Metabacillus sp. B2-18: one gene and its partner. The protein of the gene in region 1 binds, or shares a complex with, the protein of each later gene. Links are inferred from orthologs where the notes say so. Each region holds a gene or a part of one and is shown on either strand. Other genes may lie near its edges. The genes, in order: metK and groL.

Region 1 (12,382 bases):
TTTACTAAGCTCTGGATTTGTAAAAAGTTCAATGTTCACAGTATTGTCCTCCAGTTTTTAATCGTAGCTTCTTCGTATTTTTTGTTATTAAGAGTAGAACTATTCTAATTAATATCTCGCTGAATATTACAAAGAATATGAACAAAACATAACATAAGGATAATTGAAGGAGTTGTCGACATGGAGAATAATAAGAAAACGTATTATATTACGGTGGGAAGTGGGCAAATTTCACAGTTAAGTACAGCTTCTGCATGGGATTTTAAAATAGAGGCAACCGATGAAGAAATCGTTCAGCTCAGGGAGTATTTCGATCAAGTATACTCAAGCGATTTTCAAGGTTTCCTTCGCTCACATACACCATATGTTCAGTACCATTATGATCGAGAAAATGATGCAATTGATGATACGAATATGAAAATATATCGTATGATTTATGAGCTAGGTGATGAAGAGGCAAAAGAGCATATTCGGACAAATCAGCTCATGTCAAAAATTAATGAACAAGAATAAACCGTTATACAGAGTTTTGACATTGTGATAAGATTTGTTTATTAGGAAAAAAATAGAGGGATTAACATGTACCGATTTATAGATTATTATCACAATGAAGTTGTTTTATCTTTTGATGATCATCCTTTTTCGAAAGATCCCAAACATGTTTGGGTTGTTTGCCGTCATCAAGACCAATGGTTGCTAACAAAGCATTCTGATCGTGGATTTGAATTTCCGGGAGGAAAGGTTGAGGACAATGAAACGGCCCTTGAAGCAGCTATTAGGGAAGTGAAAGAGGAGACAGGTGGAATTGTTAAAGAAATAGAATATATTGGCCAATATAAAGTAAAAGGTAAAGAAAAGGTTATCGTAAAGAATATCTATTTTGCTATGGTTAATCAATTAGTTGAACAAGATGGCTATTTTGAAACATTTGGACCTGTGTTACTTAAGGAACTGCCTGAAGGGATTCAAAAGGATAAAAAATTTAGTTTTATCATGAAAGATGATGTATTACAAAGAAGTATTGAGGAAATAAAAAGAAGATTAAAATAGAGGCGGCAAACGATGAACCCTCAAGGAGCAATGAGGGAACATCGTAGTCAGCCTCTTTTGTCGTTTTTAATCAATCGTTTCTCCAGCAATTCAACGCCCTGGTACATAATAGTAGCAAAAAAGGCAATAATGATTAGGCTCAATAAGACAAGAGTGAAATTAAATACTTGGAATCCATAAATGATCATATAACCCAATCCTTTTGCTGAAACAAGAAACTCCCCTACAATTACACCTACCCATGATAACCCTACATTTACTTTTAGAGTCGAAACAATTGTAGGAAATGAAGCTGGTAAAACGGCTTCTTTAAAGGTTTGGAATTTGCTCGCTTTAAACGTTTGCAGCACCTTAATATAATTTGAATCTACTTCTTTAAAAGACGTGTACACAACGATTGTTGTAATGATAACCGAAATAATTGTCCCCATTGCAATGATCGAAAAAAAACCAGGACCTAAACCTACGATTAATATTGGACCAAGAGCCACTTTTGGCATAGCATTCATTATAACAAGGTAAGGATCAAGTATCTTTGATAATCTTGGTGACCACCATAAAATCGCTGCAAGTAGTGCACCTAACGCTGTCCCTAATATAAAGCCAAGTACAGTTTCGAAAAGAGTCACACCAAGGTGAGAAAGTAGGGTTCCGTCATTTATTTTCGTAAGGAATAGCTTCCATATCTTTGAGGGTGAGCTGAAAAGTAATGGATCAATCCATTCTCTTTTGCCCGCTATTTCCCAAAGTCCAAAAAAACAAATGAAAATTAATAGTTGATAAAATCTGATCCACTTTTTTTCTCGTTCAAGACCTCGTTTATAATTTCTATGAAGGAGTTCAATGCTTTCATTCTGTTTCATTCTGATCCAGCTCCTTCCATATTTGCTGAAATAATTCTGAGAACTTTGGATGCTGTCTTGCATAAAATGGAGGAAGCTCGCGAATTTCTTTAGGAATTAAATAGGTTCTACTCAGTCTCCCTGGTTTAGCTGAGAAAACAAATATTCTGTCACTCATTGCAATAGCCTCGCCTATATCATGTGTGACAAGGATTGCTGTTTTATTAAAATCCTTTAACGTTTGAACAACAAGATCTTCAAGTTTCAGTTTTGTTTGATAATCAAGAGCAGAAAAGGGCTCATCAAGTAATAAAATCTGGGGATTTGTCGCTAATGTACGCACAAGAGCTGCCCGTTGTCTCATTCCACCTGAAAGTTGGCTAGGGAACTGTTTTTCTACTGAATCAAGGCCCATTTTCCTTAATAAATCTAATGTTTTTTCAGTAGTTTCAGGTGTTTTTTGATTAGTTATTTTCAAGCCTAATGTGACATTTTCTTCGATGGTTTTCCAAGGAAATAAATAATCCTGTTGAAGCATATAGCCAATTAATTCATCAGGTTTTGTAATAGGTTTATTTGCAATACTTACCGTACCCTCAATAGGTTTAATAAGGCCGGCAATAATTGATAATAATGTTGTTTTGCCACAGCCGCTAGGACCAAGGAAGGAGACAAATTCCCCTTCCTCGATAGAAAGTTGAATACCTTCTAAAGCAACTGTCGCCGAGTCTTTTGTTAAATAGATGTGGTGAACATGATCGACGAGTAAAAATGACATAATAGCTCCTCCTTACTTGCTTGATACTTCTTCTGCAAAAGAGGTATTAACAAGTGTTTCGTGATCGACTCTCATAGGCAGTTCCCCAGCTTCATCCATAATGTTTTGGAGATTTTCCCACTCTTCAACATCCAATATCGGATCGGTTGCAAATGAGCCTTGTTCTTTGTATCGTTGTACAACTGTTTCAATCAACTCTAGTTCTGTATCTTCGAACTGAGGAGCGATGGATTCTGCAATTTCTTTTACACTTTTTTCTTGAACCCATTGCTGTGCTTTATAAATAGCGGTTGTAAATTTCTTTGCAGCCTCCGCGTTTTCATCTAAAAAGCTTTGCTTGCTCATAAACGTTGTATAAGGAACCTTGCCGGATTCCGTACCAAATGAAGCGACGATATGGCCTGTGCCTTCTTTTTCAAAAATACTGGCTGTTGGTTCGAAAAGCTGAACAAAATCTCCTGTACCAGAAGCAAAAGCGCTTGGAATATTTGCAAAATCAACATTCTGAATGAGATCAAGGTCTGTTTGGGGATCGATTCCATGCTCCTTTAACACGAACTCCCCGACCATTTGCGGCATTCCGCCTTTCCTTTGCCCTAGGAAGGTACTGTCTTTTAGTTGTTCCCATTCAAAATCTTCAATTTTTTCTCTACTAACAAGGAAGGTTCCATCTGTTTGAGTAAGTTGAGCAAAATTAATGATCGGATCATTTGAGCCTTGTGCATGCACATAGATAGATGTTTCTGAGCCAACTAAGGCAATATCTGCGCCGTCTGAGAGGAGAGCGGTCATTGTCTTATCTCCACCCCAAGTTGTTGTTAACTTCACGTCAAGTCCTTCTTCCTCAAAGAAACCTTCCGCCATTGCAACATATAAAGGGGCGTAGAAAATTGAGTGTGTTACTTCGGCAAGATTAATCGTTTCAACCTTTTCCTGACTGCATGCAGAAAGGGGTAAAACAATTAATAACGCAACACAAAAATACAACAGCCATTTTTTCATGTCATTAACCTCCTTGATGTATATCACCTTTTTTGACAAGCAAGTAGAATAGGGTTTGGATGAATAGTAAAAATAACTAAGGTTTCGCCTTTAGAATTGGCGATAAACTGAGTTTTCTAATAAGATGATGTAGAAACGTGTATTCTCTTGTAATGTATGAAATGTGATTTCTAAAGAATATAGGATAATTTATGATCTTTTTAAAAATGTGTGAATGCCTAGTTATGTATTTTGGGGAAAGGTAAAGAAATAGAACAAAAGAAGAAAGAGTGATTGTAAGATGAATGGAGAAATTATTAGTAAGATAAAATATCCCTCACCTAATCCAAACATTCATTTATGGATTGTGACATATCAGTCCGAACAGTTAAAAATAAAGGGCTTACTAGCTGAGCCTGTACGTGAAGGTAAATACGAGGGATTATTGTATTTACGTGGCGGGATTAAAAGTGTGGGAATGGTGAGGATAGGCAGGGTCATTCAATTCGCCTCTGAAGGATTTGTTGTGATGGCTCCTTTTTATCGTGGAAATCAGGGGGGAGAAGGAAACGAGGATTTTGCTGGAGAAGATCGCTATGATGCTATTTCTGCAATGGAAATTCTAAAACATCATCCAAAAGTCCAGCCTGATAGAGTGCATGTGTTCGGATTTTCAAGAGGAGGGGTCATGGCCTTATTAGCAGGTATTATCGCTGAAGATATTCGTTCTGTTGTTACGTGGGGTGGTGTAACGGATATGGTCTTAACTTATGTTGAACGGGAAGATTTACGTAGGATGATGAAAAGAGTGATTGGTGGTACACCAACAAAATTTCCAAAAAGATATGCCTGGAGAACACCTTTATATGAATTGGACAAGCTACACGCACCAACTTTAATTATTCATGGTGTAAAAGACAAGAATGTATCAGTTGAACATGCTTACAGGCTAGAAAAACGGTTAAAGGAGCTAAATAAACCAGTCGAAAGTTGGTACTTTGAACAATTTACACACTATTTTCCTCCGAAAATAAATCGTGATACATTACAAAGACTTTGTTTATGGATGAAAAAACAATAAGAGGTTGATTTTACTAAGTTTTATAGGTGTGATAAAAAAGCTCTGGTGGTATTATGAGTATAAGTTCAAGTAGAAAGAGGAGGGGTCCTATATGGGAATGCCAATGGAATTTAACACAATGATTGTGACAAAGGGAAAAGAAGTCCGTATTGATGAAAATACCTTTGAGTTATCAAAGGATGGATATCGAGTTTACCCAATAGATATACCGATTGAGGTAAGAAAAACAATGAGTGGTGAAGTAACTGGACAAGCTGTGGTTCAGAAATTAGAATTAACGAACATTAAAACAATTGTCACGTATCAACTTATCAACTTAAATTCAACCAACTAATACATAAAGCCAGGTAATTGAGGGTATCTCATTACCTGGCTTTTATTCGGCTTTAGGAACAGGTGTATCATCAGCTTTTCTTACAAAAGCAATGAAGGTTCTTACGATAAGAAAGGTTATTGTGATTGATGCAAAGCTTGATAAACTGTTCCAGCCTTTTTTGAATTTGACTAATTTTGTATTTACTTCAAGCCAATGTTCAACGATAGCCATTGGAATGCTGAAATAAAACACTTTTAAAAGAATCATTGGGATACTAGAGGATTTCGTTAATTGATTGTAATACACACAAGATAGAGGAAACAACAAATAATCATAGATAAAGCTAATATCAAAAGATTTAAATAGTTTTATTGGGTATTTTATATAACCACGATGAATGAGAAGATTGTCCATTATAGAAGAAATATACCCTTTAAAAAGGAAGATAATTAACCAATCCTTCATAGGTGGCTTTTTAATAATTTTAATGACTGAAATAAGCCCAAATACTAATAGAAATTTAAGTGTGTTCTTTTCAAACTGGTGTTTTCTCACGATCATCCCTCCTAATATAGAAAGTTTGTCCTAACTTTCGTTAAAATATTGAAGCACTATAGGAAGAGGTAAAAAACCAAAGAAAGCCCATCATATGATGAGCTTTAAAACACACTAGTTATAACGAATTGGGCCTCCCAATTTCTCGATATCGTTAGATAAACTATTGAATTTCTTGAAGTTATCTTTAAATTCTGTAGCTAATTCGATTGCTTTGACAAGGTATTCATCTTGAGAGCTCCATGTTTTGTGTGGCTGTAATACATCATCAGGAACCCCCGGTACATGAATTGGAATATTTAAACCAAAAACTTCATCCTTTACGGTTTCAATGTGATCAAGGTCACCTTCAACTGCAGCCTGAACCATAGCTCTTGTATACTTGAGATTCATCCGTTTACCAACACCGTATGCTCCTCCGGTCCAACCAGTGTTTACTAAGAATACTTGAACTTCATGTTCATCAATTTTTTGTCCAAGCATGTTAGCGTAACGTGTTGCTTTAAGTGGCAGGAATGGAGAGCCAAAGCAAGTAGAGAACGTAGTTTCAGGAGCTGTTACGCCACGCTCTGTTCCTGCTAATTTGCTTGTGTATCCACTTAGGAAGTGATACATTGCCTGTTCTTTTGTTAACTTACTAATTGGCGGTAATACACCAAAAGCATCTGCAGTTAAAAAGACAATCGTTTGTGGATGACCAGCAATACTTGGAATAATGGCTTTGTCAATAGCAGTTAGTGAGTAGGCAGCCCGAGTATTTTCTGTGAAAAAGGAACTGCTGTAATCTGCTTCTCTAGTGTCATCATCAACAACGACATTTTCAAGAACAGATCCATATCGGATAGCATTAAAAATTTGTGGTTCTTTTTCTTTCGTTAAGTTGATACACTTTGCATAGCAACCACCCTCAATATTAAATACGCCAGAAGTAGACCATCCATGTTCATCATCACCAATTAAACGACGGTTAGGGTCAGCAGATAACGTTGTTTTCCCTGTGCCGGAAAGTCCGAAAAACAGGGCAACATCACCTTCAAAGCCAACATTTGCTGAGCAATGCATAGGGAGAATATTATTTTCAGGTAATAATAAATTCATAACTGAGAATACAGACTTCTTCATTTCGCCAGCATATTCAGTGCCACCGATTAAAATCGTTCTTTTCTCAAAGGAAATGATAATGAATGTTTCTGATTTTGTACCATCAACTTCTGGATCAGCTTTAAAATGCGGGGCTGATAAAATGGTAAAAGGTAGTTCCTTTGACTCGTTTTCTTGTTCTTGATCTTTAATAAACAGTTGGCTTGCAAAAAGATTGTGCCAGGCAAACTCATTTATAATTTTTAGAGGTAACTGAAAGCGAGGATCAGCACCTGCAAATCCATCAAATATAAAGATTTCATCTCGTTTCTTAAGGTGTGAGATCATTTTACTGTATAAGCGATCAAATGCTTCCTCTGAAATAGGCTGATTTACTGGACCCCAATTTATTTTACTTTTTACTGAACTTTCGTCTACAATAAACTTATCCTCTGGTGATCTCCCGGTATAAGCTCCGGTTGTTGCTCGAATTGCACCTGTTGATGTTAATAACCCTTCTTTACGTTCAAGTACTTTTTCAACAAGCTGTGCAACTGATAAATTATGTTTAGCATTCTCCCCATTAACAAGCTGATTAAGCTCATTTGTGATATCTGTAATATTCATCCCCATTACCTTCCTTCTAGAAAAGAATAATTTCCCTTATGTTGATAATTAGTATAACACATTAATTTTAATAAAACATACTATTTGATGATTTGCTATCATTAAATTTTTGAATTGAAAAAATATTTTGCTATTAGAAAAACTTAAGCTTTGTACAACACATCACACTAGCATAATGTAGAAAAACAATTGATATTTATATTTCTATAGGGAATGGGACACAATAGTGATAGACATCTATCAAATATTTTAATAAATCAATGGTAATAGTTGTCGATTTTTGTTGACACCAATAGGTTTGTGCGCTATGATATGTCCTTGAACGGATTCTCTTATCCCGAGCTGGTGGAGGGACAGGCCCTATGAAACCCAGCAACCTGCTATCAAAGGAAAGCGGCGACTGTGCACTAATTATATAGTTTTATTTGAGTAATTTTTTTGCCTGACCTAAGAAAAGCACGTTATGAATCAAAACTCGTTTTGATTCATGTTGTGTTTTTCTTAGGTCAGGAATGATGCGAAAGCATCATTCAAGCAAGCGACAGCTTGCTTAGGGCAAAAAAAACCCCAATCGTGGAACTATGTTAAACCGACGCACTTTAGAACGACATTTTCCGACGCAAAGGTGCTAACCTGAAGCAAGGCGAAAGCCCTTGATCGATAAGAGCGAAAGGCGATGAACGATGATAAACCTTTCCTCACATGGGAAAGGTTTTTTTTGATAACAGAAAAAAGTATTCTTCATTAGAGTTTTACCAGGACAAGCATGTGGTAAAGGTACATAATACTTCTGTTCACAAAATATGCCAACGTGATTTTCTAAAGGTCATACTTTGGGAAGAGTTCCGGATCAAATGAATGAACATGAATATGAGGAGGAAGCTTTTAATTATGTCTAAAAAACGTCTTTTTACTTCAGAATCTGTAACAGAAGGCCATCCAGATAAGATCTGTGACCAAATTTCAGATTCAATTCTTGATGCAATTATTGCAAAAGATCCAAATGCACGTGTAGCGTGTGAAACTTCTGTTACTACTGGTTTAGTGTTAGTTGCAGGAGAAATTACAACAAGTACGTATGTAGATATCCCAAAAATTGTCCGTGAAACAATTAAAGACATTGGTTACACTCGTGCTAAGTATGGTTTTGATGCGGAAACATGTGCTGTATTAACATCAATCGATGAGCAATCAGCAGATATCGCTATGGGTGTTGACCAAGCTCTAGAAGCTCGTGAAGGTCAAATGTCTGATGAAGAAATTGAAGCAATTGGTGCAGGTGACCAAGGTTTAATGTTTGGATTTGCATGTAATGAAACAAAAGAATTAATGCCACTTCCAATTTCTTTAGCACATAAATTATCACGTCGCTTAACTGAAGTTCGTAAAGATGAAATTCTTCCATACTTACGTCCTGATGGAAAAACACAGGTAACGGTTGAATATGATGAAAATAATAAACCAGTTCGTATTGATACAATCGTTATTTCAACTCAACATCATCCTGAAGTTACACTTGAGCAAATTCAACGTAACCTAAAAGAGTATGTTATTAACCCTGTTGTTCCAGCAGAATTAATTGATGAAGAAACAAAATACTTTATTAACCCAACAGGTCGCTTTGTTATTGGTGGACCACAAGGAGATGCTGGCTTAACTGGACGTAAAATCATCGTTGATACTTACGGTGGATATGCTCGTCACGGCGGTGGAGCATTCTCTGGTAAAGATGCAACAAAGGTTGACCGTTCTGCAGCATATGCAGCTCGTTATGTAGCGAAAAACATCGTTGCAGCTGGTTTAGCTGATAAATGTGAAGTTCAATTAGCGTATGCAATTGGTGTAGCACAGCCAGTATCTATTTCAATTGATACATTCGGAACAGGAAAAGTTTCTGAAGAAGTATTAGTAGAAGTTGTTCGCAGTAATTTCGATTTACGTCCTGCTGGAATCATTAAAATGCTTGACTTAAGACGTCCTATTTACAAACAAACTGCAGCTTACGGACATTTTGGCCGTAATGATCTTGATCTTCCTTGGGAAAGAACAGATAAAGCAGATGCTTTAAATAAAGCTGCATTACAATAAAGTATAAAAAGGTCTGATGTGAATGTTCACATCAGACCTTTTTTGTTAAGTTCATTTGGAAATACAAGCGTAACTGTAGTACCTTTGCCGAGCTTACTATGGAATTCCATTCTGCCCCCGTGCAAAAGAACTAATTGTTTTACAATTGCTAGTCCTAACCCAGTACCGCCTTCTTTACGGTTTCTTGCTTTATCTGTACGATAAAAACGTTCACCAATATGCATAATCTCTTCTTCTGACATCCCCATTCCATTATCAGAAATAGAAAAGAAGATGCTTTCTTGATCTTGTGTGGAAGAGAGTGAGATCGTTCCAGGTTTATCTGAGTATCTTATTGCGTTTTCAAGAAGGTTATATATAATTTGTTGCAGTCGGTCAGGACTACCAATAATAATGATTTCATCGTCTAAGTGTTGCTGAAGCATTAAGTGTTTTTCTTGAAGACGATGATCAAATCGATCCACAGTGTCATTAACTAATTGTGAGAATGCAATAGGTTCCTTTATTAAAGGGTAATTTTCTCCTTCAAGCTGAGCTAAATCTAATAAATCATTAACAAGTCTTTGCATTCTCTCAGATTCACGCTGAATAAGGGAAAGGTATTTTTCAGCTTCATCCTCAGTTTCATAAAGTTTTTCTTGAAGAACCCCACTATAACCCTTTACATAACTTAACGGAGTTCTTAGTTCATGGGCGACGTTGGCTAAGAAGTCTTTTTTCTTTTGATCTGACTGATCCAATGCCTCTGACATCTGATTAAAGGTTTTGGCTAATCCACCAATTTCATCTGATGTTCTTACAGGAATTCGATTTTTGAAGTTTCCTTTAGCAAGTTCTTTTGCATATTTTCTCATCTCATGGATAGGTTGCAAAAACGTATTGCTCATTGAATTCACGATTTTAAAGATAACTAAAAAGAAAATGATGCCAACTGCAATTAACAAAGGTGTTGTTCTATTAAAAACTTCTTCTATAGGAGCAAGCGGTAAATAAAGATAAATGATACCGACTAATTTATTTTCATCAAGTAAGGGTACGACAACACCCATGATTTGTCGGTCAAATCTTTCTTCATAGCCTATCTTGATTAAATGCTCTCCACGTAATAAGTTCCTTCGCTCTTCTTCGCTAATTAACCCCTCATGATTAATTTCAAATGGTAAACATGCACTCAATTCTCTTGGGTTATTAACCAATAAAATCTCTGATTCACTAATTGTGTTATACCAATTAAGATGGGACTTAAACTCATCTGAAATTTCGCCTGATGTGTAACTACTTTTTAGCTTTAATCCTTCATCTAGAAGAGATTGCTCCACTTCATTTACATAAAGATTTCGATACAAATAATGAATAAATAAAAATGAAAACAAGATTGAAACACAAAGGATAACAGCAAACAATAGGCGGATTTTTGTTTTTAACGAACTAGATGACCAGTTACATTTCGGCTTCAAATTTATAGCCAACCCCCCAAACTGTTTGTATACTGTTTGCTGCTGCATCTAACTTTAGTCTTAATGTTTTGATATGGGTATCAACCGTTCTTTCACTTCCTGTATAATCAATTCCCCAAATCTTCTCAAGTAAATGCTCTCTGGAGAAAACTTGTGATTTATGAGTTGCAAGAAATAAAAGTAATTCGTACTCTTTGAGTGTTAAGGATAAGGGTTTTTCATAACAAAATGCTTTTCTTGATTTTAATTCAAAGGAGATTGAACCAAAGTTTTGTCGATTATCTTGGAGTTGGTTTGCATGATTGCTTGTTCTCCTTAGTACGGCTTCCACCCTTGCTAGCAGTTCACCTGTACTGAAAGGCTTAACAATATAATCATCTGCCCCTAATTTAAGACCATGTATACGATCCCATTCGTCACCACGCGCTGTTAAGAATATAATCGGAATGCTATATTCTTCTTGAATTTGCTTTGCAAGTGTAAATCCATCTATTTTTGGCATCATCACATCTAAGAGAATCAAATGTGGTGAAAATTGAGGAAGGAACTTTAATGCTTCATCACCATCCTCAGCTTGTAAAACATCATATCCTTCTTTTCGTAAATAAAGATTTACTAATTCTCTCATTTCAGGTTCATCATCAACGACTAAAATCTTTTTATTTAGCATTAGCTGTTCCCTCTCTTGCGATTAACTGTAAAGGACCATCACCAACTGGTATGGTATCTATTTTCTTGAAACGATTAAGATCTATGATTTCCACTTCATTTGCGTCATAGTTGCTAATATATAAATTATTATTATATAACGTCATTGAAAAGGGGTTTGCACCTACCTCGATAGAACGGAGAATTTGATGGGAGTTACTATCAATTTCCCTTAATATATTAGAGCCATGACTTAAAACATAAACCTTGCCATCTTTTGTTATAAAATCAATTGGCATCAAAGGTGCATGAACGGTTGCTTTTAATTGTTGGGTTGTAAGGTCATAAATATATATATCTTCTTGGATGTGAACTCCTGAGCCATGGCCGCCGAGCCAAAGTTCTTGTTTCTCCGTTATAAATCCACCAGCTGCTCCATCATGAGTAGGAATCGTTCCTTCCATTTCTAACTGATTCTTAGAAAGAATCGCAATACTTGGTTGATCAAGATAACTAACGTACAAATGATGCTGATTTTCAAATATTGCAAATGGTGTGTGCTCCACCGTTGTTTCTTTCAAACGTTTACCATCTAAATTAAACATTTTTATTTTATTGGTTTGTTGATCAGCCAGATATAAGTTTTTTTTAGAAGATAGAAGACCGGTTTCTATTCCCTCACCAATTTCCCACTCTTTGCTCTTGCCTGTTGAAAGTTGGTATACATAACCCTTTGATGATTCTTTATTTAATAATAGAAGTTTGTCATTCGATAACAGGATTCCACTTTTAAATGGATGCGGTACTTCCCAGATCATTTTTTCTTTTGTATCAGCATCTATAAAAGTAATAGACTGGTCGTATATATTCAAACTTGCA
Region 2 (12,424 bases), 3.6 Mb from region 1 along the record:
ACAGCTCAAGCTAAGACAAGTATTCAAGTAACAAAAGAGGTTTACGAAAAAATTACTAATCATGAAATAGGAAAGGGTGATGTATTATCAGTTGCACAAGTAGCTGGAATTATGGCTGCTAAGCAAACATCGCAGGTCATTCCTATGTGTCATCCGATTTCAATAAAAGGTGTAAACATTGAGTTTGATTGGGATGTTCGTGATAATCATTATACTTTATTGATCTCAGTTACTGTGAAAACAAAAGGAAGTACAGGTGTTGAAATGGAAGCGTTAACCTCTGCTAGCATAACAGCACTAACTGTTTATGATATGTGCAAAGCAGTGGATAAAGGAATGATTATAGGCCCAACCTATTTAGTAGAGAAAACAGGTGGTAAAAGCGGCGATTTCTTAAGAAACGAAATATGACATGGATTTTACTAGTATCTCCAAAATCCTTTAAGCATTGTCATATGTGTTTGTGTGAATGTGAGGGATAAGATTGAATATAGACCAAACGAAAATACCGCAGGCAACTGCTAAGAGATTGCCTTTATATTATCGGTTTTTAAAAAATTTACACTCGTCAGGAAAGCAACGTGTCTCATCCGCCGAGTTAAGTGATGCAGTAAAAGTAGATTCCGCTACAATCCGCAGAGATTTTTCATATTTTGGAGCTCTTGGAAAAAAAGGATATGGATATAATGTGAATTATTTGTTATCCTTTTTTAGAAAAACATTAGATCAAGATGAGATAACGAAAGTATGTTTAATTGGTGTAGGAAATTTAGGAACGGCCTTTTTACATTATAATTTCACTAAAAATAACAATACAGTTATTTCTCTAGCTTTTGATGTAGACGAAGATAAGGTAGGTAGTGAGATTGGTGGGGTACCGGTCTTCCATTTAGATGAGATGGAAAACCATCTTCCTGATGATGTTACAGTTGCAATCTTAACTGTACCAGCGCCAGTTGCACAATCAATAACAGACCGTCTCATTACAAAGGGAATTAAAGGAATATTAAACTTTACACCAGCACGATTAAACGTGCCGGATGAAATAAGAATTCATCATATCGATTTAGCAGTAGAGCTACAGTCTCTAGTATATTTCTTAAAACATTATCCTCATGAGGAGAAATAAATAATAGCCCAGAAAAGGAGGTGGATTCGATGCCAACAGTAGGAATCGGAAGCCTTTTACTTATCGTATTTGTAGCATTACTTATCTTTGGACCAAAAAAGCTACCTGAACTTGGAAAAGCAGCAGGTAATACACTTCGCGAATTTAAAAATGCAACAAAAGGTTTAGCAGACGACGATGATGAGCAAGACAGCAAAAAAGAGAAAAAGGAAGAAGTCAAGTAAGATAGGATGAACCGATATGAAACATGATGAAATGTCGGTCATGGAACATATAACCGAACTAAGAAAACGACTCGTTATTGCTGTCGTTTTCTTTTTCGTAGCGGTTATAGCTGGATTTCTACTTTCCAGACCGATTATTATTTATTTGCAACAAACAGACGAAGCAAAATCATTAACATTAAATGCTTTTAATTTAACAGATCCATTAATGGTTTATATGAAGTTCGCTTTCATAATAGCATTTGTTATTACTTCACCGATTATTTTGTATCAGCTATGGTCGTTTGTTAGTCCAGGTCTATATGAAAAAGAAAGAAAAGTAACATTGAGCTATATTCCTATTTCACTTTTGTTATTCCTTCTCGGGATTTCCTTTTCTTACTTTATCCTGTTTCCGTTTGTAATCGACTTTATGGAAAGAATATCAACTGACTTGGATATAAATCAAGTTATCGGAGTGAATGAGTATTTCTCGTTCTTATTACAGCTAACGGTGCCATTTGGTATACTGTTTCAATTACCGGTTGTAATAATGTTCCTGACTAGATTAGGAATTGTTACCCCTATGTTTTTATCAAAGGTTAGAAAATACGCATACTTTGTATTGTTAGTTATTGCAGCTTTAATCACACCGCCTGAACTAGCGTCCCATTTGATGGTTTCCATACCGTTGTTTATTTTATATGAAATTAGCATCTGGATTTCCCGTATTTCCTATCGAAAGGCACAAAAGGCGCGGTTTGAAGAAGAGAACATAAAAAAATGAGACTCGTGATAAGTCTCATTTTTTTATGTTCATTTTTTTTATTTTTCTTGATAAAGTAAACATTCGAATCGCAACGCCGATATCAAAGGTTGCGATCAGCATTAATAAAATAGTTGGAAAGGTAAAGATCCCATTCTCGGCACTGTTTATTGCTAAGTAAGTAAATAGCAACCCCATAATTAAATAAAAAATGGCCATGGAAATAGGATTAGTTCTCATGATAAAAAGCCTCCAATAATTACTTGCATTTGTTCCATTTGCTTCATCATTCTTTCTATATCTTCCTGGAATACAGTCTGGATAATAACGACCATTGTATTCATAGCGACATGAGCAAAGATTGGGACGAGTATTCGTTTTGTTTTAACATAAAGAAATGCAAACGTGAATCCCATTGAACCGTACAATAGAACATGCTGTGGTTCACCATGTAATAGTGAAAAAATAAGTGAACTTATAATAGCAGCAATAAAGAAGTTTGTTTTAGTATAAAGTACCCCAAAAAGTATTTTTCGAAAAATAATTTCCTCAAGTATAGGACCCAAAATTGAGGTGACAATGATAACCAGGGGTGAAACCTTGATAACATTAACAATCATTTGAGTGTTCTCAGACCCGGCTTCGACCCCAAATACATTTACCTCTATATTTGCTGCAACACTTTGTACAAATAAAGCTAAAAAGAAACCTGCAACAGCCCAGCCGATTGAAGCTCCAACAGAAGATGGTTCCCCACGGAAGCGACTTTCTGCATGGCGGTCGTGTCTTAAAAGAAAGAGAATAATGAAGAAAGCCAATGTAAAGCTGAGGATTGTCCAATATGCAAACCTCTCAACTGTGGTTTCTCCTATATTTAATAGGTCTAATAACCTTATTCCTAGAAACGATGATAGCTGTAGTAGCATATATGTTAATAAAATAAACCAATAATGCCTTTTCATATTAGCCTCCTTGTAAACCATCGGTGATATAACAACGAATAATTATACCAAACTTTATTGTAACATACCCACATTCAATCTTATGTATGATATCTCTTTTCATGAGACAAAATGGTGAAATAATAACGTTTTCGATAAGAAGTTAGCCGAGTCGAAAAATAATAGAAAAAGTTCTCAAAAAAATTAAGCTTCATACTTGAAATTAAAAAGGAACTTATATAATATATTAATTGTGTTAGCACTCATGAATAGCGAGTGCTAATAAAAAGGAAAAATTAATCAATTATTTATGAAATTGAGGAGGTTGTTTCACTTGTTAAAGCCATTAGGTGATCGCGTTATTATCGAGTTAGTTGAATCAGAAGAAAAAACTGCTAGTGGTATCGTCCTTCCTGATAGTGCGAAAGAGAAGCCACAAGAAGGTAAGGTAGTTGCTGTTGGTACAGGTCGTGTACTAGATAGCGGAGAAAAAGTGGCGCTTGAAGTAGCAGAAGGCGATCGTATTATCTTCTCAAAATATGCTGGTACTGAAGTGAAATATGAAGGTACTGAATACTTAATTTTACGTGAAAACGACATTTTAGCTGTTATCGGTTAATAGAACAGCCCTATATCATAGAACATTTTATAATCTTGAGGAGGTTATGTAAAAATGGCAAAAGATATTAAATTTAGCGAAGAAGCTCGCCGTTCAATGCTTCGTGGTGTTGACGCTTTAGCAGATGCTGTAAAAGTTACATTAGGACCTAAAGGACGTAACGTAGTATTAGAAAAGAAATACGGTTCACCTTTAATCACAAACGATGGTGTAACAATTGCTAAAGAAATTGAATTAGAAGATGCATTCGAAAACATGGGTGCAAAATTAGTAGCTGAAGTTGCTAGCAAAACAAATGATGTTGCTGGTGACGGTACAACTACTGCAACGGTTTTAGCTCAAGCAATGATCCGTGAAGGGTTAAAGAACGTAACAGCTGGTGCTAACCCAATGGTAGTTCGTAAAGGTATTGAAAAAGCTGTAGCTGTTGCATTAGAAGAGCTTCAAGCTATTTCTAAACCAATCGAAGGTAAAGAATCAATTGCACAAGTTGCTGCGATTTCTGCTGCTGATGATGAAGTAGGTCAATTAATCGCTGAAGCAATGGAGCGCGTTGGTAACGACGGTGTTATCACAATCGAAGAGTCCAAAGGTTTCTCTACTGAATTAGAAGTAGTTGAAGGTATGCAATTCGATCGTGGATATGCATCTCCATACATGGTAACTGATTCTGACAAAATGGAAGCAGTTCTTGAAAACCCATATGTATTAATTACTGACAAAAAAATTACAAACATTCAAGAAATCCTACCAGTATTAGAGCAAGTGGTACAACAAGGTAAACCACTATTACTAATCGCTGAGGATGTTGAAGGTGAAGCATTAGCAACTTTAGTTGTGAACAAGCTTCGTGGAACATTCAATGCTGTAGCTGTTAAAGCTCCAGGATTCGGTGATCGTCGTAAAGCAATGCTAGAAGACATTGCGATCTTAACTGGCGGAGAAGTGATCACTGAAGAACTAGGCTTAGATCTTAAATCAGCTAACATCGATCAATTAGGACGCGCTTCTAAAATTGTTGTAACAAAAGAAAACACAACAATCGTAGAAGGTGCTGGCCAAGCTGATCAAATCGCTGGTCGCGTAAGCCAAATCCGTTCTCAATTAGAAGAAACAACTTCTGAGTTCGATAAAGAAAAATTACAAGAGCGTCTTGCTAAATTAGCTGGCGGTGTAGCAGTTATCAAAGTTGGTGCTGCAACTGAAACTGAATTAAAAGAGCGTAAACTACGTATTGAAGATGCCCTTAACTCTACTCGCGCTGCAGTAGAAGAAGGTATCGTTTCTGGTGGTGGTACTGCTCTAGTGAACGTATATAACAAAGTTGCTGCTATTCAAGAAGAAGGTGACACTCAAACAGGTGTTAACATCATCCTTCGTTCTCTTGAAGAGCCAGTTCGTCAAATCGCTCACAACGCTGGTCTTGAAGGATCTGTTATCGTTGAGCGCTTGAAAAACGAACAAGTTGGCATCGGCTTCAACGCAGCTAACGGCACATGGGTAAACATGTTCGAAGCTGGTATTGTTGACCCAACTAAAGTTACTCGTTCTGCACTTCAAAACGCAGCATCTGTAGCAGCTATGTTCTTAACAACTGAAGCTGTTATCGCTGACAAACCTGAAGAAGGCGGCGGCATGCCAGATATGAGCGGCATGGGCGGCATGGGTGGAATGGGCGGCATGATGTAATAACGCCCTCAAACCAAGTTATTACTAACATTGAGGTTTTAATAGAGGCTCCTCATAAGTTGACCAAACTTATGAGGAGCTTTTTTATTATTCCTAAAGGTAACTTTTCCGCGATCTGATTAATCATCCGAATAACTCTTCAAGATTTACAGCCTACATAAATTCCTTAGAGGGAAACTAGGCCTCCTATTCTTATTCTATATTTAGGTATTTCGAATGATGAATAAAACTCACAATTCAATAAATGGTTTTTATTACCCATTTATTATAATAATTACCATTTGATATCATAAACACGAAACAACTTCCGAATTATTCATGGAAGGAGCATATGATATGTCCTATTTATCCTATTTGCTTCAGCAATTAATTGAGAAAAGGGAACAGCTTATTAGACTTAAAAATACGAAAACTACTATACTAAATCTTCAAGATATACTTGTTAAGCAGGAATTATCGGTTGATGAACCTGCATTAACTGCTTCTCTATGGAATGGGAATACAGCTAGGAGCTTTGTTGATAAACGTGAAGTTGTAAAGTCTTCCTATATAGACATTACCTATTCGCAAGTAGGGAATGCAATTAAGGTGATTGATGATAAAATTTCCTCAATTCAAGTAGATATTCAAACATTAGAAATAAAAATAGAAATGGAGAAAGCTCGGATTGAAAATGAAAGGAGAGTTGAAAATCGTTGAATCAGCCAATCAAGGTTGTATACGAAGACGTCATAAAGTTAGTCTCGAATATCCAAAACGCTAATGAGCATTTTGATACATCAATCAAAGATGATTTTGCCCTACAAAATGAATTGGAAGTTGTGAAAACAATAAATGGACTAAATCAAATGTTAGAGAGAATTCGGGAGGAATATAAACACATACTTTTACAAAATAATCAATCAGCTATTCAGGCTGTTGAGTCAAATAAAGAAACCGATCAATCAATTTCTCAATCTTTCTTTCTAAACTCTGGAGAATAACATATGAAATTATTAGATAACCATTCATTACAATATAGTATTTCTGATTTAATATCCAAATTAGATTCTCAAAAAGCGCAATTGAACCAAGTAATCATTTCGATAAATGAACTTTTTAACTATCAAGATTCTTTTACTGGCAAAACCGCAGACGCAATAAGGCTATTCTATCAGGATATACATATCCCCTTCCTTACTTTTTATTCTACTCTTCTTGAAGATTATAAAAAAGTACTTATAACACTAAAAGATCGTTCTTTAGATTTAGAAAATGAGCCTAATGGTCTTATTAAACAAAGTTTCTTAGAAGGGGAACTAAGTGATGGGTTAACTCAATCGGAAAAATCCTTGGTGAAACTAGTTAATGAAACTAATGAGAACTTAAACACTATTGAAGATATTGTTCATGTACCTAGAGTCAATGATCAAGATTTTCTAAATGCTACGGAAGATGCCCATAAAGAGATTAATCAAACAGTTACTGATTTGATTAGCTTTGATACTGAAAATAGTAAAAACTTAGAAACCGTGGGTAAGGATATCCATATGATGGAACAGTATATCCTTGAAATGCAGAGTATTTTAAGATCAGGCAGAATAAGTGTGGGGAATTATTCCACCGTTCAAACAAGTGTATTCACCCAACGTTTGTCTTTACTTCAATCACTACATCAAAAGCAAAATTTTGACTATATGTTATTGCGTAGTACAGTTCCAAGTGAATATGAATCTATGCGTAAGCTCCTCTATCTAAATAATAATAGCTTCTATAGAATAATGACTAACTCTGAGGACATAGCGATTTCTGGTACAGGAGTTGCTCAGAATCCCGATGGAGCAGGTACTAAAAGGAAAAGTGATAACATTATAACTATTGAAGATAAAGTAGAAGATGGTTGGGGTTCGGATGGAGTTGGTAACGCAGGCTACTCACTTGAAGCTGATATAGAAGAAAGAAATATTCAGGGAGAAATTGGCGCTTCAGTCGTTAACACTGATAATATGGATGATATTCCAGATCATGTTAGCCAGAAAATCTTATATGGCGATATGGGAATTTCTGTTCCTTATGGTCTGGAATCTTTTACCAAAAGTACAATTTATGGGCAAAACATTGGATTTAAGTCAGAGGCAGGAGTGGCGAAGTCTTCTTTTTCGCACGAAAACTCACCATTAAATGGTACATTTAATTTTGCTCAAGGAGAAGCAAAATTAAATTACGAAGATTATACATATAGTGCAGGAGCTGGAGTTTCAGCAGCAAAAGTAGAATTAAAGGTGGAGCCACTAAATTTCTTTGGCTATGAGCCACTAGAGGAATGGTTTGGATTTAATTATGACCCGTTTGTTGGTGTAGATATTTCATTAGGAAGCATAGGTGTAAGTGGTTCAGTAGGTTTAGAGACTAGTATCTATGCTGCATACGGTGTAGGTGTTGGCGTAAAAGCAGGACTAGAAAAAGATGAGAATGAGTAATTATAAAAGTGTTTAATAAGGTGGAGATTTATAACATGTTTCCAAATAAGCCGCAGGTAAAAAAAGCAACAAGGTTTGCGTTATTATTTTATAGTATTTTTATGGGGATTAGTGGAACAATCTTCTTATCAGTACTGATATTCTGGGGTATACCAAAAGACCAACTTTCTGATCTTTTTGTTCCTTTACTTTTTATGTTTATTCCTTTATATGGAACATGTATAGCGGCTTTAATCATCCGTGCAATATTTTTTAAGAAAGAGGGGATTTCTAGTGACTGACTTATCATTAGACCTTTTACCAATAGGAACGGTTGTAAAATTAAAAGATATCACAAAGCCTGTCATGATCTACGGAAGGCATCAGATACAAACTAAAACGAAAGAAATCTATGATTATATTGCTGTTCCATATCCAGAAGGGAATCTATCGGAGGAATTTAATGTATTCTTTAACAGGCAATTAATCGAGAAAGTTATATATAAGGGTTTCATCTCTCCAGAAGAAAACCTGATGAAAGAAAAAGTGGAACATGATTTGAAAATAGGTCAAGGAAATGGTGTAAATATATGAAATCAAAGTTCTTTTTTTTATTTATTATTTTAGTACTTACACTGATAGGCTGTAGCGAACAAAAGGCAAGTCAAAAAGTCGAATCGGAAAAGGAAGAGGAACAAACCGAGAGTCTCGACCCTGCTAAGCTGGTTCCGATTGGTACCGTCGTAAAATTAAAAGAAATGGATAAGCTTGTCATGGTTTATGGCTATAATCAAATTCAGACAAGTACTGGTAAGCAATTTGACTATATTGCAGTACCATACCCTGAAGGAAATATCTCACCAGATTATAATGTCTTTTTTAACAGAAATATGATCAAAGATATAATACATAGTGGTTATGTCACTTCAGAGGATAAAGAAAATCGTGAAAATGCTGATAGTGAAGGCCATACATATTGATCCAAAATAAGGAAGATTTTAATGTGTTAGCAGATCATTGAAATCTGCCCCTTAAACCCTTGATATGAAAGGGTTGAAAGTCATTTGCTAACAAAATGCTAACATTCGGTTTATAAAAGAGGCTTCTCAATTAGTTGATTAAACTTATTGAGAAGCCTCTTTCTTTAGTAAACGGACCAGTTGGGGCAAGACTTGTTATATTATGAGTGCTTGAAGTGAATCTGTGTAATGCTCTTGAATATGCTAAAATATGATTAAGCATGAATTGAAAGGGATGATTTAATGGCCATTCCGGATAAAAAAGAGAAGTATTCGTATGCCGATTATCTAACATGGGACGAAGGCGGAAGATTCGAATTAATTAATGGGGAAGTTTTTAATATGTCTCCTGCTCCATCACGAAGGCATCAACAGGTTCTCCGAGAGCTATCTACAGCTTTTTCGATTTTCTTGCGAGAAGAAGAATGTGAAGTTTTTTTTGCACCTTTTGATGTACGGCTGTTAGTGGAAAATAAACAAGATGATGATATAAATAATGTTGTTCAACCCGATTTATCGATTGTGTGTGATCAGAAAAAGCTTGATGACAAGGGATGTAATGGAGCACCTGATTTGATTATTGAAATCCTTTCACCTTCATCTGTTAAGTTAGATCGTTGGAAAAAGTTTCAACTTTATGAAAAAGCAGGGGTGAAAGAGTATTGGCTTGTTGACCCGGTTAACGAATCTGTAGAAATATATCTTTTAATCAATGAGCAATACAAATTTCAAGGAGTCTTTACAAAAGTTGATAAAATTTCTGCAAATATATTAACCGGATTAGAATTAGACCTAAATCAAATTTTTGAATAAATTAAAGTGACTGCCCACAGTACTTTAACACTTTATCGTACTGGAGATTGCAGGCCCCTTTTCCCATTTTAAAATTTATCACAGCGACAGCCTGGATAACTTTGTTCCATTAGTTGGTGAAAATTATAGGAAACCTTTTGAAAATGTATAGACTACTTCCTGATTTGAGGAGATAGTCTCTTTTTGTTTAATTTTACCTTCCGAGAACTCTAGGATGCCAGACGCTATAAGGCTTTCTCGTGTATAATTAAAACGCAATGTTGGAAGAGTAAACGCGGACCTTAATATACTCAAGGGGGAAATAGAATGCGAAGGATCATCTTATCGACCGAAAGCGGTGCCGACGTACCGAGTGATTTAGCTGAAAAGTACGATATTCAAATAGTTCCAATGCATATCATTATGGATGGAAAAGATTATTTAGATGGTTATCTTCCAGTACAGGATATTTATGACTATTACGGACGTACGAAGAAAATACCCTCTACTACCTCCACAAATTCACATGAGTATCAAGAGTTCTTTGCAAATATAAGAGAGAGTATCCCAGATTGTATTATTGTACATATTGGTTATACATCAAAAGCTTCTTCTTCTTTTCAAAATGCTGTTATTGCTGCGGAAGAATTTGAAGATATTTTTCTCATTGATGCTCTGAACGTTACTGGAGGATTAGCTGCGATTGTACTGTATGCTGCTGAGTTACTAGAAAGGGAACCTTCCATTGAACCGGAACATTTAGTTGAAAAAGTAGAGGCAATCGTTCCTAAATCAAGATTGGTTTTCATCCCAGGGAGTCTTGAGTTTCTTAAAGCAGGAGGACGAGTAAGTAATATGGCTTCTTTGATTGGGACTTTGTTGAAAATAAAGCCATGCATAGAGTTGAAGGACGGAAAGCTTATGTCTACAAAAAAGTACCGCGGGAATATGAGTGGAGCTACTGAAAAACTTTTTAGTGATTACTTAAATACATACAACATCGATAGAAAGCAGCTATATTTTATTTACTCAATAGGGTTTGATGAAAGAATCAAGCAGCGGATGGACGAGATTGCCAAAGAAAATGGATTCCACAATATAAGATGGATCCAAGCGGGCGGTATGATTTCAACACATTCTGGAGCTGGGGGCTTCGGGGTAGCGGGATTGGAGCGATAATACGGGAGAGAGATTATATGCCAATAAGCAATTGATTGAAATGATTGGAATTATGAAAATTAAAGTGTAGAAAAATGAGAAAAGTATCTTCTCTAACTGCTAATATCTTGCTAACGGTCTAGTGAAAAACGGTTAATTCTGTTAAAGATGTTACAGTAGGAATTTAATAATACATTGAATATTGTACTCTATCCACACCAAATAAGAGAGGCTTTTCATAAGTTGACTAAACTTGTGGGAAGCTTTTTTTGCTATTTGATCATTGCACTTGTTTTGAAATTTTTCTAACTTCAAAAGTGCAATGGAATAACTTAATTTATCGGTTCAGCCTTGGCTTATAAGAAGGGTTCAATCTCCACAATAACTTCAACCCAGAGTGTGGTTTTTAGTAGGAGATATATGTATTGGTGAACATATACTTACAAGTTAAATATGGTAAATGTAGTTGTCATGATGAATAGTTAAATGCTGGTTTTATTTTAAGGGCATGCATAAATAGTCCTAAATATAGCCGAATAACAAGATTAGACAAATTTTTCATTATATACAAAATAATCAGAAAGTACTTGAAATTAAATGTTCAGTTATTTATAATCAAGATGTACCTAACATATGCGTATGAGTGGGTGAGAAATTATCTTTATATTTGTTCGTACAAAATTAATTACATTATTATTGGTACGTATGTAATATTTTTTGGTTAGTAGTGTAAGCGTTGTTAATTTTAATCTCAAGGGGAGGTCGTTTAATGTAATTCAAATATTATAAATAACATGACTTTCATACTTTTATTCTAGAACTCATTTCTATCTCGCTTTAAACAGTCTTAGGCCATGATGAAAATGTATTGTGTGTTTTTGGCATGCTCCTAAGAGGTTTTCAGCTACTATGTATCAAAGGGAGGTTTTTTACATGTTACCTACTTCGAAGAATACATCACCTGAAATGACAGTAACAGCAAATAGATCAAATAAAGTGTTGAAATTTCTCAATTCAAAAAAAGTAGTACCGTATATTTTTGTCTCTCCGTTTATCCTTTCTTTTTTGGTTTTATCTTTATATCCTTCAATACAAGCAATCATCATGAGCTTTCAGCGAGTACTTCCAGGACAAACAACATTTATAGGAATGTCTAATTATTCGCGGGTTCTTAATCCAACCTTTTATAAGGCACTATCAAATACATCAATCTACGTTTTACTAACCGTTCTCATTTTAGTCATAACACCAATCATTTTAGCTGTATTACTAGATTCAAAGCTTGTTAAATTTAAAACATTTTTCAGGGCATCTTTGTTTTTACCTGCATTAGCTTCAACGATTGTAGCTGGTATGGTGTTTAGACTTATGTTTGGTGAAACCGATGCAGCAGTGGCTAACCAAATTTTAAATTGGATAGGTTTAGAGTCTGTTGATTGGAGATATAACGCTTGGTCAGGCATGTTTCTCATGGTTCTTCTATGTTGTTGGCGTTGGATGGGTGTGAACATTCTTTATTTCTTAGCTGCTCTTCAAAATGTTCCTAAAGAATTATACGAAGCAGCAGAAATGGATGGCGCATCAACAATCAAGAAGTTTTTCTATGTCACATTGCCATTTTTAAAGCCGGTGACAATCTTTGTAACAACCATTTCCGTCATCAATGGTTT

What was found.
Region 2: the proteins of metK (region 1) and groL are in contact, whole or in part, in a cryo-EM structure (PDB 8P4O), measured with the Escherichia coli proteins. The link is inferred for Metabacillus sp. B2-18 from one-to-one orthologs.

Annotation. Positions count from the first base shown.
Region 1 is NZ_CP088245.1:3,830,634-3,843,015, reverse strand. Bases 7,442-10,299 are described here. They hold metK (methionine adenosyltransferase), read left to right. Parts: upstream 7,442-8,201; coding sequence 8,202-9,398; downstream 9,399-10,299. Other genes in these bases: LPC09_RS19425 (sensor histidine kinase), read right to left, coding at 9,425-10,299. Outside these bases: LPC09_RS19480 (DUF6154 family protein), read right to left, coding at 1-39; LPC09_RS19475 (hydrolase), read left to right, coding at 181-513; ytkD (RNA deprotection pyrophosphohydrolase), read left to right, coding at 580-1,050; LPC09_RS19465 (ABC transporter permease), read right to left, coding at 1,098-1,913; LPC09_RS19460 (ABC transporter ATP-binding protein), read right to left, coding at 1,900-2,670; LPC09_RS19455 (ABC transporter substrate-binding protein), read right to left, coding at 2,683-3,672; LPC09_RS19450 (alpha/beta hydrolase family protein), read left to right, coding at 3,953-4,732; LPC09_RS19445 (DUF2584 domain-containing protein), read left to right, coding at 4,824-5,066; LPC09_RS19440 (CBO0543 family protein), read right to left, coding at 5,109-5,603; pckA (phosphoenolpyruvate carboxykinase (ATP)), read right to left, coding at 5,718-7,310; more of LPC09_RS19425, read right to left, coding at 10,300-10,855; LPC09_RS19420 (response regulator transcription factor), read right to left, coding at 10,839-11,525; LPC09_RS19415 (YncE family protein), read right to left, coding at 11,515-12,382. UniProt on the Escherichia coli protein: Catalyzes the formation of S-adenosylmethionine (AdoMet) from methionine and ATP.
Region 2 is NZ_CP088245.1:240,858-253,281, forward strand. The notes cover bases 3,130-6,029. They hold groL (chaperonin GroEL), read left to right. Parts: upstream 3,130-3,712; coding sequence 3,713-5,347; downstream 5,348-6,029. Other genes in these bases: groES (co-chaperone GroES), read left to right, coding at 3,374-3,658; LPC09_RS01410 (YwqH-like family protein), read left to right, coding at 5,684-6,029. Also shown: cyclic pyranopterin monophosphate synthase MoaC, read left to right, coding at 1-411; LPC09_RS01375 (redox-sensing transcriptional repressor Rex), read left to right, coding at 485-1,129; LPC09_RS01380 (twin-arginine translocase TatA/TatE family subunit), read left to right, coding at 1,159-1,353; twin-arginine translocase subunit TatC, read left to right, coding at 1,370-2,119; LPC09_RS01390 (YdiK family protein), read right to left, coding at 2,135-2,338; LPC09_RS01395 (CPBP family intramembrane glutamic endopeptidase), read right to left, coding at 2,335-3,060; more of LPC09_RS01410, read left to right, coding at 6,030-6,046; LPC09_RS01415 (DUF5344 family protein), read left to right, coding at 6,043-6,330; LPC09_RS01420 (LXG domain-containing protein), read left to right, coding at 6,334-7,806; LPC09_RS01425 (hypothetical protein), read left to right, coding at 7,842-8,087; LPC09_RS01430 (DUF4176 domain-containing protein), read left to right, coding at 8,080-8,379; LPC09_RS01435 (DUF4176 domain-containing protein), read left to right, coding at 8,376-8,765; LPC09_RS01440 (Uma2 family endonuclease), read left to right, coding at 9,048-9,617; LPC09_RS01445 (DegV family protein), read left to right, coding at 9,924-10,775; LPC09_RS01450 (carbohydrate ABC transporter permease), read left to right, coding at 11,688-12,424.